2 linked regions of the Azospirillum brasilense genome follow. The protein of the gene in region 2 interacts with the protein of the main gene of each other region in a pairwise test. Links are inferred from orthologs where the notes say so. Each region holds a gene or a part of one and is shown on either strand. Other genes may lie near its edges. The genes, in order: def and D3869_RS09760.

Region 1 (9,862 bases), 840 kb from region 2 along the record:
AAGGAGCAGGCGGAGGAAGAGGGTCTGGACAAGATCTTCACCGAGGCCGGTTTCGAGTGGCGTGAGCCGGGCTGTTCCATGTGCCTCGCCATGAACGCCGACCGCCTGTCGCCGGGCGAGCGCAGCGCCTCGACCTCCAACCGCAACTTCGAGGGCCGCCAGGGCCGCGGCGGGCGCACCCACTTGCTCAGCCCGGCCATGGCCGCCGCGGCGGCGGTGACCGGGCACCTGACCGACGTGCGCAGCCTCTAAGCGCTCGCGGTCCGCTGTGACGCCCGAAGCGGGGATGGCCTTCCAGCCGTCCCCGCTTCGTCGTTTTTAGGGGCATCCTCCGCTGTCGCGCGCCGAACGCCTCATCGATCTGATCCAGTGCCTGCGGCGCCACCGCCGGCCGGTCAGCGGGCACGTCCTCGCCGACGAACTCGGCGTCAGCCTGCGCACGATCTACCGCGACATCGCCACCCTCCAGGCGCAGGGCGCCCGCATCGACGGCGAGCCGGGCGTCGGCTATCTCCTCCAGCCCGGCTTCCTGCTGCCGCCGCTGATGTTCGCGGAGGAGGAGATCGAGGCGCTCGCCCTCGGCATCCGCTGGGTGGCCGACCGGGCGGACGGCGCGCTGGGGGCGGCGGCGCAGAACGCGCTCGCCAAGATCGCGGCGGTGCTGCCGCCGGACCTCCGCGACCGCATGGACGCCTCGGCGCTGCTCGTCGGGCCGGGGGAACCGATCGTCGGGGACGGCGTCGACCTCGCCGTGGTCCGGCGGGCCATCCGCGGCGAGCGCAAGCTGTCCATCGCCTACCGCGACCGCGACGGGGCCGCCACCGAACGCATCGTCTGGCCCTTCGCGCTCGGCTTCTTCGACCGGCTGCGCGTCATGGTCGCGTGGTGCGAACTGCGCGGGGCGATCCGCCATTTCCGCGCCGACCGCATCGTCTCCGTGACGGCGCTGGAGGCCCGCTACCCGCGGCGGCGGCAGGCGCTGCTCAAGGAGTGGCGCGAGGCCGAGGGCATCCCGGCGCGGTGAGCGTCGCCGCGCACGACTGCTGACAGAAACTGTCAGTGTGTTGCCCTAGCTTGGTCTTCACCGGACGGGATCGCCCGAGCCGGAGACCAGCGAGGACACCAGCCCATGTTCAGCGCCAACATCATCCTCCTCTATGTGGACAGCCCGACCGCAAGCGCCGCCTTCTATGCCGACCTGACCGGCAAGCCGCCGGTCGAGGCGTCGCCGACCTTCGCCATGTTCGCCCTGGACTCCGGCGTCATGCTGGGGCTGTGGTCGCGCCACACGGTGCAGCCGCCGGCCTCCACGGGACCGCTCGGCGGCAGCGGCGAGATCGGTTTCCGGGTGGCCGGCGCCGAGGCGGTGCAGGCCCTTCACGACGACTGGGTGCGGCGCGGCCTGACCATCGCCCAGCCTCCGACCGCCATGGATTTCGGACACACCTTCGTCGCGCTGGACCCGGACGGTCACCGCCTGCGCGTCTTCGCCCCGACGGAAGCGTGAGGTCCGCCATGGATCAGGCCACCACCAGCCGCAGCTGGATCGCCGTCGCCTCCGCCGAGCATGTCCGGCGGGGGCGGGCGGAGGGCTTCATGCAGGTCTGCCACGGCAAGGCGGCGCCGCTGCGCCGCATCCGTCCGGGGGACCGCGTCGCCTACTATTCGCCGACCGAGCGCTTCCAGGGGAAGGACCGCCTGCAATCCTTCACCGCCGTGGGGATCGTGCGGGACGGCACGCCTTACCCGTTCGACATGGGCGGAGGCTTCGTTCCCTTTCGCCGCGACGTGCGGTGGTTGGGCGGGCGGGAGACGCCGATCCTGCCCCTGCTCGACCGGCTGGACTTCTCCGCCGGGGTGCGGAACTGGGGCTATCCGTTGCGCTTCGGGCTGTTCACGGTCACCGACCGCGACCTGAACACCATCGCCGCGGCCATGGGGGCGGCTCTCCCCTGACCGGCCTGCGGTGCGGGGGCTCAGTCCCCCCGCCCGCGGCGGCGCCCCATCAGCCCGTCCGGGCGGTAGATCAGGAAGAGGGTGAGCAGGCCGAAGGCCACGATGTCCTTGTAGGCGATGGCGAAATAGGCCGACCAGAAGGTCTCGACCAGCCCCAGCAGCGCGCCCCCCAGCATGGCGCCGGGGACCGACCCGATGCCGCCGACCACCGCGGCGGCCAGCGCCTTGAAGCCGATCAGATAGCCCGTGTAGAAATTGACCCCGCCATAGTAGAGCGCGATCACCGCCCCCGCCGCCGCGGCCAGCGCGCCGCCCACGGCGAAGGTGGTGGCGACGGTGCGGTCGACATCCACCCCGACCAGTTCCGCCGCCCCGACGTCGTCGGCGCAGGCGCGGTGGGCGCGGCCGTAGGCGGTGCGTTGCATGATCGCCCAGAGCAGGGCGTAGAGCCCGCCGGTCATCAACAGGATCACCGCCTGCGAGGTCAGGGCGGTGACGGTGAAGGCGCCGTCGCTGAGCAGCTCGTGCCGGTCGGCCAGGAAGGGGGCGGGCCACCAGTCGCGGGCGCCGTGCAGGAGCCGCATCCCCTCCTGGTAGGCGATGGACAGGCCCACCGCGGCGATCAGCGGCGTGTGGTTGCGGGCGCGGCGCAGGCGGCGGAACACCAGCCGGTCCATCGTCCAGCCCTGGACCGCGGTGAAGGCCATCACCGTGGCGAAGACGCCCAGCACCGCCAGCGGCATCCCGCCCAGCCCGGCCATGCCCAGCGCCGCCGCCCCCATGGCGGTCAGCATGGCGCCGATCATCGTCAGCTCGCCCATGGCGAGGTTGATCTGCCCGAGGATGCCGTAGACCAGCGTGTAGCCCAGCGCCAGCAGCCCGTAGACGCAGGCCACCGTGGCGGCGTTGATGACCTGCTGCAGGAAGAACAGCAACGGCGCCCAGTCCGTTTGCGGTCCCCGTTCCGCTCCGCTCGTCTCCGGCGGCAAACCGAGGCGGGAGGCGGGCAGGCCGGCCCAGATGCGCAGCATGGTGAATTGCATGGGCCGCAGCCGCCCCATGCGGTCGGTCGCCACCATCACCAGCTCGTGCCGGCGCGAATCGAAGAAGCGGCCGCCGAAGCGGCAGGCGATCCAGTGGGGTCCGGTGTCCGTGCGGTAGGTCAGGCGCAGCGCCGGCTCGTCGCCGCCCAGCGCTTCCGTGCCCAGGATGGTGACGGGTCCGGAGTCGAAGGCGGGGATCAGCTTGCCGCACAGCGCGGCCTGATCGCCGTCCACGCCGCAGCCGGTCAGCAGCAGCGCGACGATCAGCAGAAGGAAGGGTGGGAACAGGCGTGGCGGACGGCGGTGCACGGCGACGGAAATCCGGCCGGTTGTGCTTCGCCTGAGAGTCTATCGGCAATTGGCGACGAGCGCCAGACGCCGCCTTATGGGCGTCAGTAGCGGGCGTTGACGAAATACAGCCCATCCGGCGGGGCGGTCGGCCCGGCGGCGGAGCGGTTGCGGGCCTCCAGCGCGCGGCGCAGGTCGTCGGCGCTCCACTTGCCGGCCCCGACCAGCTCCAGAGTGCCCACCATGTTGCGCACCTGATGGTGCAGGAAGGAACGGGCGGCAGCGTGCACCCGGACCTCGTCGCCGACCCGCTCGACGGCCAGCCGCTCCAGCGTCTTGACCGGGGAGTTGGCCTGGCAGAGCGCGGCGCGGAAGCTGGTGAAATCGTGCCGGCCGACCAGGACCTGCGCGGCGGCGTGCATCGCCTCGGCGTCCAGCGGGCGCATGACGTGCCAGGCGCGGCCTGTCTCCAGGGCGAGCGGGGCGCGGCGGTTGACGATGCGGAAGACGTAGCTGCGCCCCAGGCAGGTCATGCGGGCGTGGAACTCCTCCGGCACCGCCTCGGCCAGCAGGACGGCCACGGGGGCGGGCCTCAGGTGGAAGTTCAGCGCGTCGCGCAGCTTCAGCCCGGTGAAGGGCTTCTCCAGGTCGAAATGGCAGACCTGACCCAGCGCGTGCACCCCGGCGTCCGTCCGCCCGGAGGTGTGGACGCGCACGGTCTCGCCGGACAGGCGCTCGATGGCTTCCTCCAGCGTCTGCTGGACGGAGGGGCCGTTGTCCTGCCGCTGCCAGCCGACGAAGGGCCGGCCGTCATATTCGAGGGTCAGTTTCCAGCGCTGCATGCGGCGTCGCCGAGACGGGTGCCGACGGGCAGAGTGAAGCCGCGCAGCAGGGCGGCGCCGTCCACCGGGGCCTTGCCGGGCCGCTGCACCAGAGTGAGGCGCACGGCGCCGTCGGCGCAGGCGATGGTCAGCCGGTCGTCGAGCAGCGTGCCGGGCGCCGCCTTGCGGGCGTCTGGTGCCAATTCGGCCTTCAGCACCTTGATGCGCTCCACCCCGCCGGTCGGCGTCGGGGCGTCGAACCAGCAGCCGGGCCAGGGGGTAAGGGCGCGGACCTGCCGCTCCACGAAGGCGGCATCACGCGTCCAGTCGAGCCGGCCATCCTCGCGCGTCAGCTTGGCGGCGTAGGTCACGCCCGCCTCGGGCTGCGGCTCGCCGGTCAGGCGGCCGGCGGCGAGGCCGTCGAGCGCCTCGACGATCAGCCGGGCGCCCATGTCGGCCAGCGCGTCGTGCAGGCTGCTGGCGGTGGTCTCCGCGGTGATCGGCACCGCGTCCTTCAGCAGCATGGCCCCGGTGTCGAGCCCGATGTCCATCTGCATGATGGTGATGCCGGTCTCGGCGTCGCCGGCCAGGATCGAGCGCTGGATCGGGGCCGCCCCGCGCCAGCGCGGCAGCAGGGAGCCGTGCACGTTCAGGCAGCCCAGCCGCGGCGCGTCGAGGATCGGCTGCGGCAGGATCAGCCCATAGGCGGCGACCACCGCGGCGTCGGCCTTCAGCTCGGCGAACTCCGCCTGGGCCTCGGCGTTGCGCAGCGACTTGGGCGTGCGCACGGGGATGCCGCGCTCCTCGGCGAAGCGGTGGACCGGGGATTTCTGGACCTGCTGCCCGCGCCCGGCGGGGCGGGGCGGCTGGCTGTAGACGCAGACCACCTCGTGCCCGGCATCGGCCAGGGCGCGCAGGCTGGGCACGGCGAAGTCCGGCGTGCCCATGAAAACGAGGCGGAGCGGCGTCATGAAGAGTCGTCCAACGTCAGAAAGTTAGGCGCGCTGCATCTTCTGGACTTTGCGCAGGATCATGTTGCGCTTCAGCATCGACAGGTAGTCGACGAACAGCACGCCGTTCAGATGGTCGATCTCGTGCTGGATGCAGGTGGCCAGCATGCCGTCGGCCTCGATCTCGCGCGTCTCGTTGGTCTCGTCCAAATAGCGGACGCGGACCGACGAGGGGCGGGTGACTTCGGCGTACTGGTCGGGCACCGACAGGCAGCCCTCCTCGCACACCGATGTCTCGTCCGACTTCCAGACGATTTCCGGGTTGGCGAGGCGGATGGGGTTCGGCTTCTCATCCTTGTCGTGCACGTCCACGACGATCACGCGCTCCAGGACGCCGATCTGCGGCGCGGCGAGGCCGATGCCCTTCGCGGCGTACATGGTCTCGACCATGTCGTCCATCAGCTTGGCGATGCGGGCGTCGACCTTTTCGACGGGCTTCGCCTTCTGCTTCAGGACGGGGTGCGGGGCGACGAGGATATCGAGAACGGCCATGGGAACTCAGCAACGGTGCGTGGAGGTGCGACAATCCGTCAAAATATGAGGGGCGGGCCACGAGGTCAAGGAAGGCGCAAGGCACAACCCGCGGCGACCCGCCGATCCTGTCATGACGGCCCAGCCATGCTGGCCTCGTCTCAGAGGGGCGAGCGGGTGATCGACTTGATGGGGCCGCGCGGATTGCCGGACATCTCGGCGATCTTGCGGTCCTGCTCCTCGATGAAGCCGCGGGCCGGCTCGTCGCCGTCCAGCCCGCCGACCAGCGTGCCGGGGACCTTGCGGTTGGAGGTGCGGGCGCCGTCTTCGTACAGCACGTCGAACAGCACGAAGGCGCTGTCCACCGGCTGCTTCTTCTTGGTCTTGGCCATGGGGGGAAACTCCGAACGTCAGGGGGGTGCTTGTAGAGGAAAAGCGTGCAACGGAAAAGGGCACCGGTTTCCCGGTGCCCCCTCCGATGCCGTGCCGTGAGACGTGGCTCAGACGGCCTTCAGGTTCTCCGCCGAGGTCTTGCCGCGCTTCGGATCGCGCTGCTCCTCGTAGGACACCTTCTGGCCTTCATTCAGGCTGCGCAGGCCCGCACGCTCGACCGCGGAGATGTGGACGAAGACGTCCGCGCCGCCGTTGTCCGGCTGAATGAAGCCATAACCCTTGGTGCTGTTGAACCACTTGACGGTACCGACGGGCATGATTGCTCTCCGTTTCGTATGAAAGGCGCCGCATCGGCCGGTGCGGCGCATCAGACTGTGTCCAGGCATAGCGACGATCTGGGCACCCGAAGGCGTAGCAGGCCGGCAGTCCGAAGCAGAATGACAGGAGGGAAATTGGGACCGCTCCCGTCCTTTGCAAGGCGAAACAAGACGGGCAAATCTTGGTTGCAGGCTTCGGCCCTACGCCCTGGCTGCCGCTCGCAGGTCCGCGGCTCTCAATTCCGTTGCCCTCAATTCCGCTGCCCGGGGCTCGGCCGCGCGAAGCTCCGGCGCCTGGAGCGGGCGCGGGGCGTGGTCCAGCGGTTCCAGCAGGGGAATCTCCTCGGCGCTGTCCGGGGTGGCGTGGAGGTCGCGGAAGCGGCGGGCGGTGACCAGGACGCGGGATTCCAGGCTGCCGACCGCCCCGTTGTAGCTGCCCACGGCCTTTTCGAGCTGCCCGCCCAGCCGCTCCATATGGCCGCCCAGGTCGTGCAGGCGCTTGTACAGCTCGGCGCCCAAGGCGCTGATCTCGCGGGCGCTGTCGGTCAGCCGTTCCTGGCGCCAGCCGTAGGCGACGGCGCGCAGCAGCGCGATCAGCGTCGTCGGGGTGGCGAGGATCACCCGGTGGTCGATGCCGGCCTCGATCAGCGCCGGGTCGTGCTCCAGCGCCGCGGAGAAGAAGTTCTCGCCGGGCAGGAACAGCACGACGAATTCCGGGGAATCCGCGAACTGGTCCCAATAGGCCTTGGTGCCGAGCTGCTTCATATGCTCGCGCACATGGCGGGCGTGGCGCGACAACCCGTCGCGGCGGGCGCCGTCGTCGGCCGCCTGCACGCCGTCGAGATAGCCCTCCAGCGGCGTCTTGGCGTCCACCACGATGGTCTTGCCGCCGGGCAGCTTGACGACGAGGTCGGGGCGCAGCCGCCCGCCGGCAGCCTCCACGCTCATCTGCTCCGCGAAGTCGCAATGGTCCAGCATCCCGGCCATCTCGCAGACCCGGCGGAGCTGGATCTCGCCCCAGCGCCCGCGCGCCACCGGGCTGCGCAGGGCGCGGACGAGGTTGCCGGTCTCCGCGCGGAGCTGGGACTGGGTTTCCACCAGCGACAGCACCTGCTGCTTCAGCCCCTCGTAGGCGCCGGCGCGGCTGCGCTCCATCTCCTGGATCTGGCCGTCCATGCGCTCCAGCGACTGGCGCACCGGGGCGACGATGTCGGCGATGGCGGTCTGCCGCTTCTCCAGGTCGCCGCGCGCCTGCTCCTGGAAGGTCGTCAGGGTTTCCTTGGCGAGGTCGAGGAAGCTCTGGTTGTTGGAGCGCAGGGCCTCCGCCGACAGGGCCTTGAAGCTGTCGGACAGGGTGGCCTGCGCGCGCTCCAGAAGGGCCAGCTTCTCCGCCGCCGACGCGCGCTCGCGGGCCAGCGTGGTGGACAGCTCCGCCTGCCGCTCGCGGGCGGCGGACAGCTCGCCGGTCAGCCGGGTGATCTGGTGGTCGCGGGCCTCGACCTCCTCGCGCAGGTCGCCCTCGATTCGCTCGGCGACGTCGAGCCGGGTGACCAGTTCGGCGTGGATGGCGGCGGCCTCCGCCTCGGCGCGTGCGGCGTAGAGGCGCACGATCATGCCGGCGAGGATCGCCCCGAGAAGGGCGCCGGCGAGGCCGCCGAGAAGCACCGACTGTGCGTCGAACGCGAACTGCATGAAATTCCCCAAAGAACGCTGCAAATCCCGAGACCACAAGCGAGACCACAGGCGAGACCATAGGCGAGATCTCAGGCGAGACTACAGGAACGAATCAGGAAAGAGAACGGGCAATGAACAAAGAAGAACCCCTCCGCGGCTCCGTTCCGCCTGCGGCACGGGTGGCGATGCGGGCTTGCCCGCCGTCCCCGTCTGCGCCATATCCGACGGATGCCCGACGATCCGTCCTCCCCCGGCCCCCATAAGGGCCCCCGCGTCCGCACCATCCCGCCCGGCGAGGACCGCGAGCGGCTGACCTGTCCGGACTGCGGCTACATCGCCTACCAGAACCCGCTGATCGTCGTCGGGTCGGTGGCGACGTGGGAGGACCGCATCCTGCTGTGCCGCCGCGCCATCGAACTGCGCAAGGGCTACTGGACGCTGCCCGCCGGCTTCATGGAGGAGCGGGAAAGCACCATGGAGGGTGCCGCGCGCGAGGCGTGGGAGGAGGCGCGGGCCAAAATCGCCATCGACTCGCTGCTGGCCGTCTACGACATCCCGCGCATCAGCCAGGTGCAACTGATCTTCCGCGCCCGCCTGCTGTCGCCGGACGTGTCCGCCGGGCCGGAAAGCCAGGAGGTCGGTCTGTTCCGCTGGGAGGAGATCCCCTGGGACGATCTGGCCTTCCCGACCGTTCAGTGGGCCTTGCGCGAGCACCGGTCGCGTCTCGGCCGCCAGGACTTCGCCCCGGCGGTGAACCCCACGCCGGACGTGCTGGCGCAGTGGGAGCGGATGCTCTAAAGCGAACTTCCGTTCGCTTTAGACTCACATCGCCTCACTTGCCGGCGGGCTTCGGCCGCATGTGCGGCCGGGACCGCCGTCGCGATCCAAAGCGGATTGCAATCCGCTTTAGCCCCCGATCACTCCACCCCGCTATTCCACCACGGGCGATGCGGGGAACTTCGCCACCAGCTCCGCCGTGCCCTGTTCGCGCTTCACGGTCAGCGGCAGCCATGTGCCGGGGGCCTGCCGCTGCACCACCGCCGTCAGGTCGGAGGCCTCGCGCACCGGGGCCCCGGCCGCCGCGACCACGAGGTCGCCCGCCGCCAGGCCGGCGGCGGCGGCGACGCTGCCCTCAGTGACGGAGCGCACGCGCACCCCCTCGCTCCCCGGCTCCAGCATCACGCCCAGCCGGGGGCGCGGCGTCTCGGCCGGCGCCTCGCTCTCGCCCAGCCCATAGACCGCGTCGGCGATCCGCCCGTCCAACTCGGTGCAGGGGCGGTCCTCGTCCCAGGGCAGCAGGACGACGCTGTTCCGGACGCCCAGGTCGGCCAGCTGGTGGGGGACGCCGTCGCGCCCTTCGATGTGCCCCTGGCCCAGGATGGCGACGACGGTGCGGCCGGTCCGGCGGTGGGTCTCGGCGATCCGCTCCGCCATCGCGCGGTCCCAGACCGATTGCGCCTCGACGAATCGCTCGAAGCTGCCGGAGCGGCGCTCGGACGGGCCGTGGGCGGCCATCACCTGGCGCAGCCGCTCGGTGTAGGAGGCGGGGGGAGGGGCCGGGTCGCCGACGCCTTCGCGCTCGCCGGCGGGGACGGCGGCCCAGCCATCGCGCGCGGTGCGGCTGACCAGCCCGCGGTCGACGTTCAGCGCGATCACCGGCAGCCGGTTCATCCGGGCGAAATGCAGGATCGGCAGGTAGAAGCGCGCGTCGAACCCCCAGACCTTGGCCCAGTTGGTGTCGCGCAGCAGTTCCGCCTCGGTCAGTTGCCCGGCGCTCCAGCGGTCGAGGACCGGCTGGACGCTGCGCGGGAACATCTCCATGCCGACCGCCAGATCGGGGTTCAGCGCGTGCAGCGCCGCCAGGCTGTGAAGCTGCCAGCGGTGGTGGT
Region 2 (9,900 bases):
CGCGCCATGGCGCCGATCTCGTCCCGGCGGGCGCCGCCTTCCACCGCGATGCCGAGGTCGCGCTTGGCCAGACGGTCCATGATGGCGGTCAGGGCGACGATGGGCCGGGCGACCGACTTGGTCATGGCGATGCCGGCGAACAGGCAGAGGACCGCCACGAAGGCGATGGCGCCCAGAATCCAGTTCCGCGCCCCGACATAGGTGGCCCGCCCGGAGTCCGCCGCCTTCGCGGCGTTCTGGACGTTGGAGGCGGTCAGCTCGTTGATGAGCGCGGAGCATTCGTCGAACGCCTTGCGCGAGTCCTCCCGATAGATGCCGGTGGCCTTCTCGTTCTCGTTGGCCCGGGAGGAGGAAAGCAGCTTGCCTTGGCTGATCTTCAGATAGCTGTCCCAGGCGGCCTCCCAGCGCTTGAAGGTCTGGGTTTCCCAACCGGGGGCCAACAGCGGTTCATACTTCCGCCGGGCCTCCGCCAAGCGGTTCAGAACCGTGGTCATTTCCTTTTCGACCTCGGCCATTTCCGCGGGGTGGAGCGCCAGGATGTGGGACGCCTCCAGGATGCGGTAATCGTTGGCCGCGCCGTCGATCTCCCCGATGGCGGTGACGCTGGGCAGCCAGTTGGAGCGGATTTCCTCAGCGGCGTGGTTGACGGTGCTCAGCCGGTCAACGGCGAACAGTCCCAGGGCGACCGACATCAGCAGGACACAGACGGTGGCGGCGACCACCTTGGTCCGGATGGTCATGGAACTCAGCATGGACATGGCGCGTATCTCTTTCCCCCGAAACGATGCGGCGGCGGTCGATTGTTATGAGTCTGAACGAAAGTATTTGGCAGTCCAGACGTCCCTGCGTGGGGCGTTGGACTTGCCTGTATCAAATGATGGAGCGGCAATTATTAAAAAATATGCAAAACCGACGCGGCGTGTTCTGCGCGACACTTGTTCAATGATGTCTTTGTGTCAGGAAAGATGAGCAGCCGAAGAGGCGAACACGACCGGGCGACCGCAAGCCAAGGTTCAGAGCGGCGGCGCGTAGGTGGCCAGCAGGACGGACAGGGTGACCACGCTGGCGATGGTGGACATCAGGATCGCGGCGGAGGTGCGCTCCACATAGATGCGGTACTGGCTGGCCACCACGAAGGTCAAGGCGCCGGTGGGCAGGCCGGCGAGGATGATGGCCGACCCGGCCCAGAAGGGGTCCAGCGGGAACAGCGTCTGGATGAGCAGCCAGGCCAGCGCCGGCTGCACCACCAGCTTGCACGCGCTGATCCAGCCGACCTCCAGAAAATTGGCCTTCAGGCTCTGGGTCGCCAGGAACAGGCCGATGGCGAAGAGGGCGCAGGGGCCGGCGGAGGCGCCCATCAGGTCGCAGTAGATGGCGACCGGGCGCGGCACCGGCACGCCGGATAGGAAGACCGACCAGGCGAGCCCCAGGGCCGTGGAAATGATCAGCGGGTTCTTGACCAGCGCCCGGCCGACGTCGCGCAGCGCCTTGCCGATGCCGCCGCCCTGGCTGTTGGCGAACTCCAGCCAGATCACCGCGATGCCGACCATGATCGCGCTCATGATGACGGTGGCGAGGATGGCCGGGGCCAGACGGTCGGGGCCGAAGGCCGCCAGGAACAGCGGGATGCCCATGTAGCCGGTGTTGGAGAAGCAGGCGTTCAGCCCCTGCATGCACTGGATCTGCGTCCGCTCGCGGTGGATCAGCCAGCCGAGCAGGGCGCCCAGCGCGTAGACCGCCAGCATCGAGCCGAGGAAGGCGCCGATGAAGGGGCCGTTGAAGATCTCGGGCAGCGAGCGCTTGGCCGTTCCGAGGAACAGCACCGGCGGCAGGGCCATCCAGTAGACGAACTTGTTCAGCGCCTCCGACGAGGCGGGACCGAGCAGCTTCGCCTTACCGGAAAGGACGCCCGCCAGGATGATGGCGAAGACCGGGAGCGCCACGTTGAAGACCACCGACATGGGGGGCGACCTTAAGGGGCAACCCGTCCCCTGTCGAGGGACCCACCCGTCCGCCCCGGGCATAGCTCCCTTGACGGCGCTCCCTCCCTTGACGGCGCGCGGGGGGCGGGCAAGATTGGGCGGGGCCCTTTTTCCGCAGGAGTTTCGATGATCAACCATCACAGCGCGCTCATCTACGTCATGGTGCTGGTGTCGGCGTGCGACGGCGACATGACGGACGCGGAGCTTGAGGCCATCGGCGAGAACGTCCGCTACCTGCCGATCTTCAAGGATTTCGACATCGACCGGCTGACCGACGTGACCCGCGAATGCTCCGGCCTGCTGGCCGACGCCGACGGGCTGGAGACGACGCTCCAGATCGTCAAGGAGGCCATTCCGTCCAAGCTGTCCGAGACCGCCTACGCGCTCGCCTGCGACATCGCCGCGGCGGACCCGTCGGCCTCGCAGGAGGAACTGCGGATGCTGGAGCTGATCCGGCACAAGCTGGGCGTGGACCGGCTGTGCGCCGCCGCCATCGAACGCGGCGCGCGGGCGCGCCATACCCGCCTGTGACGGCCGGGAGCATGACAGCCAGGGACATGGCCAACCTCAAGGACCGTACGGTCGGCTTCATCGGGCTGGGCCTGATGGGCCGGCCGATGGCTCGCAATCTGGCGAAGGCCGGCGCGGCCCTGGTGATCAGCAGCCGCAGCCCCGGCCCCGTCGAGGAGCTGGCGGCCGAGGGCATGAGCCCCGCCGCCGGGCCCGCCGAGGTCGCCGCCCGCGCCGACTCCATCGTGCTGATGCTGTCGGACACCGTGGCTGTGGAGGCGGTGGCCGCCGCGCTGATGGACGCGCTGCGGCCCGGCCATCTCGTCATCGACATGGGCACCACGGCGGTCGGGGCGACCCGCAAGCTGGCCGAGGCCGTCCGCGCCAAGGGCGCCGACTGGGTGGACGCCCCGGTGTCCGGCGGCACGGTGGCGGCGGAGGCCGGCACCCTGACCATCATGGCCGGCGGCACGGAGGAGGCCTTCGCGCGCGCCCTGCCGCTGTTCCAGGCGATGGGCCAGCGCATCACCCATGTCGGCGGCAGCGGGGCCGGTCAGGTCGCCAAGATGGCGAATCAGGTGATCGTCGCGCTGAGCATCGGCGCGGTGGCCGAGGCGCTGGCGCTGGCCAAGGCGGCGGGGGTGGAGCCGGGCAAGGTCCGCGACGCCATCCGCGGCGGCTTTGCCGAATCGCGCATCCTGGACCTGCACGGCCAGCGCATGGTCTCCGGCGACTTCACGCCGGGCGGCCGCGTGGTCACCCAGATCAAGGACCTGAAGCAGGCGGAGGAACTGGCGGAGCAGTCCGGCATCCAGCTTCCCGCGCTGGGCCTCAGCCTGGAGCTGTTCGAACTGCTGGCCGAGCAGGGCGACGGCGGGCTGGACCACTCGGCCCTGTACCGGCTGTTCGTCAAGTAAGCCCTTCTGGCTCCGGTCGGTTCGCGTCGGCCGGAGCTAAAGCGAACTTCCGTTCGCTTTGGACTCATAGCGCCTCATTCGCCGGCGGGCTCCGGTCGCATGTGCGACCGGGACCGCCGGCGCGGTCCAAAGCGGATTGCAATCCGCTTTAAAGGGCCAGATGCAGCAAGGGGAACGGGCGGCCGCTGTCGTCCAGCGCGGAGCGCCCGACCTCCCGGAAGCCGAGGCGCCGATAAAAGGCCCGGGCGGCGCCGTTCTGCTCGTTCACATCCACCGTCAGATGCGGTCCGCCGTCGCGAGCGCGGGCGACCAGGGCGCGGCCGATCCCCCGGCCGTGCCACGCCGGATCGACGAACAGCGTGTCGATCTTGCACCCGGTCATGCCCAGGAAACCGACCGGCCGGTCGTCGCCGTCCACCGCGACCAGCAGCGCCGCCGCCGGAAGATACTGGTCGCGCACGAGGTCGGCGTAGAAGGCAATGTCCTCCTCGCTCAGGAAATCGTGCGTGCTGCGCACCGCGGCGAGCCAGACGGCAAAGAGGACCGGGGCGTCGTCCGGACGGGAGGAGCGGATCGGGATCACGCGTCGAGATACTCCTTCACCAGCAGCTCGGCGATCTGCACGGCGTTGAGCGCGGCGCCCTTGCGCAGGTTGTCGGTGGACGCCCAGAAGGACAGGCCGTTGTCCACCGTGTAGTCCTCGCGGATGCGGCTGACGAAGACCGGGTCGTCGCCGGCGACCTCGACCGGGGTGATGTAGCCGTCGTTCTCGTGCTGGTCGATCACCTGCATGCCCGGCGCCTTGCGCAGGATGCGGCGGGCCTCCTCGGCGGTCAGCGGCTCGACGCATTCGATGGTGATGGCGGCGGAATGGCCGATGAAGACGGGGACGCGGACGCAGGTCGCGCTCACCTTGATCTTGGGGTCGAGGACCTTCTTCGTCTCGACGTTCAGCGCCCATTCGTCCCGCGTCGCGCCGTCCTCCATGAAGGGGCCGACGTGGGGGATGACGTTGAAGGCGATCTGCTTGGAGAAGACGGACTTCTGCACCGGGTCGTTCACGTAGATGGCGCGGGTCTGGCCGAACAGCTCGTCCATGCCCTCCTTGCCGGCGTCCGAGGCCGCCTGGTAGGTGGAGACGACGACGCGGCTGATCGTGGCCTGCTCGTGCAGGGGCTTCAGCGCCATGGCCAGAAGGACGGCCGCGCCGCCGGGGCTGGCCACGATGTTCTTCGTCGCGTAGCCGGCGAGCGCGTCGGCGTTGACCTCCGGGACCACCAGCGGGACGTCGGGGTCCATGCGGAACTGCGGGCTGGCGTCGATCACCACGGCGCCCGCCGCGGCGGCGCGCGGCGCGTGGGCCGCCGAGACCTTGGCGTCCGCGGCGAACAGCGCGATGTCCACGCCCTTGAAGTCGAAGCGGGCGACGTCCTCCACCTTCAGCACCGCGTCCTCGCCGAAGGACACCTCCTTGCCGACCGCGCTGTCGGCGGCCAGGGCGATCACCGCGTCGGCCGGGAACCGGCGGTCGGCGAGGGTGGTCAGCATTTCCCGTCCGACGTTGCCGGTGGCGCCGACGACCGCGACTGTGTAGCCCATGGCGGTTAATCCCTGTGATATGCGGTGCGAAGAGGGCTTGAGGTATGCGGTTCCCAATGGAATTGCAACAGCGCCCGCGTTGTGACACCGTGTCCGCCCTATCACGAACGACCGCGACCGGCACACCGGGGCATGGCCACTCCGCTCGAAGACATCATCGCCAAGGCGATCAAGGACGCGGACAAGTCCTTCTTCAACGAGGACTACACCAAGCAGGCGCGTTCGGTGATGAACGCGCTGAAGAAGGCCGGCTACGAGGTCGCTCCGGTCCGCCCGCCCGAGGGGCTGGTGGAATGGGCCAAGGAGAACATTCCCTTCGGCCGGCTGCGTCCGGCGGAGCTGATTACCCAGATGTATTCGATGATGGTGGAGAATGTTCGCCGCTTCGACAAGTAATAGGCTGAACGGCGAAGCCGGGTTTCGGCCCTGGTAATACCAGCTGCAGCAAAGCCCGTTAGTTTTCAGGCACTTCCCGCGGTGCGCCATTTTGGCCACGGCCAAGTCCCTGCCGTTGACTCGTGTGCGGTAGAGGCGTAATTCAATCGCCAAACACAGCAGGGCTTAAAACTTTCGGTCTCGCATCACCCGCCGTCGCGGCAACAGCCCTCCTTGCCGCGACCGGTCGCCGAACTGAGGACGACGCAATGGCAAACGGCAGCGGTCGGCCGCTCTCTCCGCATCTGCAAGTCTACAAACTCCCCAGGACCGCGCTCCTGTCCATCACGCACCGCATCACGGGCGTGGGGCTGGCCGTGGGCACCCTTCTGCTGACCTGGTGGCTGGTCGCCGCTGCCACCAGCCCCGCCGCCTACGAGCGCGCGCAGCACTTCATCGGCTCCTTCTTCGGGCTGCTGCTGATGTTCGGCTGGTCGCTGGCGCTCTATTATCACCTGTGCAACGGCATCCGGCATCTGGTGTGGGACGCCGGCAAGTCGTTCGAGCTGAGCGAGGCCGAGCGCGGCAACCAGATCGTCATCGGTGCGGCGGCCGTGCTGACCGTGCTGACCTGGATCATCGGCCTGGCCGTGTGGTGAGGAGAGAAGACATGGCGTCCAACAGCAAGACCCTCCGCTCGCCGCTGCAGATCGCGCGCGGCCTGGGCTCCGCCAAGCACGGCACCGAGCATTGGTGGCACCAGCGCGTGACCGCCATCGCCCTGGTTCCGCTGACCATCTGGTTCGTCTTCGGCGTGATCCGCCATCTGGGCGCCGATCACGCGGCCTTCGTCGCGTGGCTGGAGTCGCCCTTCTCGGCGCTGATGATGGTGCTGACCGCCGTGGTCACCTTCCACCACGCCCAGGCCGGGCTGCAGGTGGTGATCGAGGACTACGTGCACAATGAGATGGCGAAGATCCTGAGCATCCTGGCCGTGAAAGCCCTGTGCTTCGTGCTGGGTGCCGCCTGCGTCATCGCCGTCCTCAAGATTTCGTTCGGAGCCTGACGAGCCATGGCCGCCTACGATATTATCGATCATTCCTATGACGTCGTCGTCGTCGGTGCCGGCGGCGCGGGCCTGCGCGCCACCTTCGGCATGGCCGAGAAGGGCCTGAAGACGGCGTGCATCACCAAGGTCTTCCCGACCCGCTCGCACACCGTGGCCGCCCAGGGCGGCATCTCGGCGGCGCTCGGCAACATGAGCGAGGACGACTGGCGCTTCCACATGTACGACACCGTCAAGGGGTCGGACTGGCTGGGCGACCAGGACGCCATCGAGTACATGTGCCGCGAGGCCATCCCGGCGATCATCGAGCTGGAGCACTACGGCGTGCCCTTCTCGCGCACGCCGGAAGGCAAGATCTACCAGCGCGCCTTCGGCGGCATGACCGCCCATTACGGCAAGCAGCAGGCCTACCGCACCTGCGCCGCCGCCGACCGCACCGGCCACGCCATCCTGCACACCCTCTACCAGCAGTCGCTGAAGCACGAGGCGGAGTTCTTCGTCGAGTACTTCGCGCTCGACCTCATCATGGAGGACGGCGTCTGCAAGGGCGTGGTGGCCTGGAACCTCGACGACGGCACCATCCACCGCTTCCGCGCCCAGCTCGTCGTTCTGGCGACGGGCGGCTACGGCCGCGCCTACTTCTCCGCCACCTCGGCCCACACCTGCACGGGCGACGGCGGCGGCATGGTGCTGCGCGCCGGCCTGCCGCTGCAGGACATGGAGTTCGTGCAGTTCCACCCGACCGGCATCTACGGCTCCGGCTGCCTCATCACCGAGGGCGTGCGCGGCGAGGGCGGCTACCTCACCAACTCCAACGGCGAGCGCTTCATGGAGCGCTACGCGCCGTCGGCCAAGGACCTCGCCTCGCGCGACGTGGTGTCCCGCTCGATGACCATCGAGATCCGCGAGGGCCGCGGCGTCGGTGAGCACAAGGACCACATCCACCTGCACCTGGAGCATCTCCCGCCGGAGATCATCCACCAGCGCCTGCCCGGCATCGCCGAGACGGCCAAGATCTTCGCCGGCGTGGACGTCACCAAGGAACCGATCCCGGTTCTACCAACGGTGCACTACAACATGGGCGGCATCCCCACCAACTTCCGTTGCGAGGTGGTCAACCCGACCGCCGAGGATCCGGACCGCGTGGTGCCCGGCCTGATGGCCATCGGCGAGGCGGCCTGCGTGTCGGTGCACGGCGCGAACCGCCTGGGCTCCAACTCGCTGCTCGACCTCGTGGTGTTCGGCCGTTCGGCGGCCATCCGCGCCGCCGAGATCGTCGAGAAGGGCAAGTCGGTGTCGTCGTCCGCCGCCGCGACCGACGTCGCGCTGGAGCGCTTCGACCGCATCCGCAACGCCAAGGGCTCGATCAAGTCGTCGGAGCTTCGCCTGGAAATGCAGCGGACCATGCAGAACAACTGCGCGGTCTTCCGCACCGGCGAGGTGCTGGAGGAGGGCGTCAGGCTCATCGACCAGACCTTCGCCAAGAAGAGCGACATGGCGATCAGCGACCGTTCGCTGGTCTGGAACTCCGACCTCGTCGAAGCCATCGAGCTGGACAACCTGCTGTACCAGGCGGTCGCCACGCTCCACTCGGCGAAGAACCGTCCGGAGAGCCGCGGCGCCCACGCCCGCGAGGACTATCCGGACCGCGACGACGAGAACTGGATGAAGCACACCGTCATCGAGGTGTCGGGCAAGGGCGAGACGAAGATCGGGTACCGCCCGGTCCATCTCTACACCCTGACCGACGAGGTGCAGGTGTTCCCGCCCAAGGCCCGCGTCTACTAAGGCGGCAAGAGCAAGGCAAGGATACGAACCATGGTCGAATTCAACCTGCCCGCCAATTCCAAGGTCGGCGTCGGCAAGACCATCAACGCCGCCAACGGCGCCAAGCGGGCGAAGACCTTCAAGATCTACCGCTGGTCGCCGGATGACGGACAGAACCCGCGGGTCGACACCTACGTCGTCGACCTCGACAAGTTCGGCCCGATGATCCTGGACGCGATCATCTACATCAAGAACAACGTCGACTCGACCCTGACCTTCCGGCGCTCCTGCCGCGAGGGCATCTGCGGGTCCTGCGCGATGAACATCGACGGCACCAACACGCTGGCCTGCCTGAAGGCCATCGAGGAGGTGAAGGGCGACGTCAAGATCTACCCGCTGCCGCACATGCCGGTGGTCAAGGATCTCGTCCCCGACCTGAAGCACATCTACGCCCAGCTCGCCTCGATCAAGCCGTGGCTGCAGTCGCAGTCGCCGGCCCCGAGCCGCGAGCGTCTGCAGTCGCCGGAGGACCGCGCCAAGCTGGACGGCCTCTACGAGTGCATCCTGTGCTTCTGCTGCTCGACCTCCTGCCCCAGCTACTGGTGGAACGGCGACCGCTACCTCGGCCCGTCGATCCTGCTCCAGGCCTACCGCTGGATCGTGGACAGCCGCGACGAGATGACGGGCGAGCGCCTCGACAACCTCGAGGACCCGTTCCGCCTCTATCGCTGCCACACCATCATGAACTGCACCAAGGCGTGCCCGAAGGGCCTCAACCCGGCCAAGGCCATCGCCGAGATCAAGAAGCTGATGGTTCAGCGCCGCTGATCCGTCCGTTTCGGTTCGTTGATGAGGAACGGGGCGCCTCCGCGAGGGGGCGCCCCGTTTGCATTGGTCCTTGGGCGGCGTCCTGGCTCACGCGAAGTCGGGGTCGGTGGGCCGGGACGGCGGCAGGTCGTCGTTGGGCAGGGGGGAGGGCATATCCTCCTGCGGGCCGGGGGTCGGCAGGTCCGGGTTGTCAGTCAGGGGGCCCGGGGTGGGAAGGTCCTGGCCCGGCGGCGGGAAGGGCGGGGCCGCGCGCAGCGGCTGCGGAAAGGCGCTCGAATAGGTCCAGCCCATGGGTCTGTCGCTCCCGGTGTGGTGAGGGTGTCCTGCATCAACCGTCCGGCTGGCCCGTCTGCGCAGGTTGACCGGCGGCGATGAGGGGGTATGCTTTTCGAGGGAGCGAACCATCCGGATAGAACCAACCCCAAGCCAAAAAGGGAGAAGATCATGGGCAGCACGGCCGGCCAGGCGTTGAGCTACATCCAGGGCGAATGGATCGCGGGCAACCCCGCCATCGTCGGCCCGATGACTCACGCGCTCTGGCTGTCTTCGGTCGTTTTCGACGGCGCCCGCGCTTTCCAGGGTGTGGCCCCCGACCTTGACCGCCACTGCGCCCGCGTCGTGCGCTCGGCCCAGGTGATGGGCCTCGCCCCCATGCTGACCGCCGGCGAGATCGAGGAGCTGTGCTGGGACGGCATCCGCCGCTTCCCCAAGGAGGCCGAGCTGTACATCCGCCCCATGTTCTACGCGGAGGAGGGCTTCGTCGCGCCCGACGCGGAGAGCACGCGCTTCGTCCTGTCGGTCTACGAGGCGCCGCTGCCCAGCGTCGCCGGCTTCACCGCCGGGCTGTCGAGCCGCC

The links.
Region 1: the proteins of D3869_RS09760 (region 2) and def interact in binary tests that used the Escherichia coli proteins (3 or more experiments, as listed by UniProt). The link is inferred for Azospirillum brasilense from one-to-one orthologs.

The regions. Positions count from the first base shown.
Region 1 is NZ_CP032345.1:1,182,268-1,192,129, reverse strand. Bases 3,858-6,672 are described here. They hold def (peptide deformylase), read right to left. Parts: upstream 5,611-6,672; coding sequence 5,104-5,610; downstream 3,858-5,103. Other genes in these bases: rmuC (DNA recombination protein RmuC), read right to left, coding at 6,501-6,672; D3869_RS05805 (cold-shock protein), read right to left, coding at 6,090-6,299; D3869_RS05810 (hypothetical protein), read right to left, coding at 5,751-5,981; fmt (methionyl-tRNA formyltransferase), read right to left, coding at 4,111-5,079; truA (tRNA pseudouridine(38-40) synthase TruA), read right to left, coding at 3,858-4,129. Outside these bases: leuC (3-isopropylmalate dehydratase large subunit), read left to right, coding at 1-252; D3869_RS05845 (helix-turn-helix transcriptional regulator), read left to right, coding at 545-1,024; D3869_RS05840 (VOC family protein), read left to right, coding at 1,130-1,507; D3869_RS05835 (EVE domain-containing protein), read left to right, coding at 1,516-1,956; D3869_RS05830 (branched-chain amino acid ABC transporter permease), read right to left, coding at 1,977-3,308; more of truA, read right to left, coding at 3,392-3,857; more of rmuC, read right to left, coding at 6,673-7,991; D3869_RS05795 (NUDIX hydrolase), read left to right, coding at 8,202-8,771; D3869_RS05790 (ChaN family lipoprotein), read right to left, coding at 8,904-9,862. UniProt on the Escherichia coli protein: Removes the formyl group from the N-terminal Met of newly synthesized proteins. Requires at least a dipeptide for an efficient rate of reaction. N-terminal L-methionine is a prerequisite for activity but the enzyme has broad specificity at other positions.
Region 2 is NZ_CP032345.1:2,021,668-2,031,567, forward strand. What follows is about bases 2,999-5,851. They hold D3869_RS09760 (aspartate-semialdehyde dehydrogenase), read right to left. Parts: upstream 5,009-5,851; coding sequence 3,989-5,008; downstream 2,999-3,988. Other genes in these bases: D3869_RS09750 (NAD(P)-dependent oxidoreductase), read left to right, coding at 2,999-3,409; D3869_RS09755 (acetyltransferase), read right to left, coding at 3,558-3,992; D3869_RS09765 (hypothetical protein), read left to right, coding at 5,141-5,404; sdhC (succinate dehydrogenase, cytochrome b556 subunit), read left to right, coding at 5,653-5,851. Also shown: D3869_RS09735 (methyl-accepting chemotaxis protein), read right to left, coding at 1-758; D3869_RS09740 (AEC family transporter), read right to left, coding at 1,014-1,961; D3869_RS09745 (tellurite resistance TerB family protein), read left to right, coding at 2,109-2,513; more of D3869_RS09750, read left to right, coding at 2,540-2,998; more of sdhC, read left to right, coding at 5,852-6,042; sdhD (succinate dehydrogenase, hydrophobic membrane anchor protein), read left to right, coding at 6,054-6,449; sdhA (succinate dehydrogenase flavoprotein subunit), read left to right, coding at 6,456-8,237; D3869_RS09785 (succinate dehydrogenase iron-sulfur subunit), read left to right, coding at 8,268-9,044; D3869_RS09790 (hypothetical protein), read right to left, coding at 9,132-9,335; D3869_RS09795 (branched-chain amino acid aminotransferase), read left to right, coding at 9,489-9,900.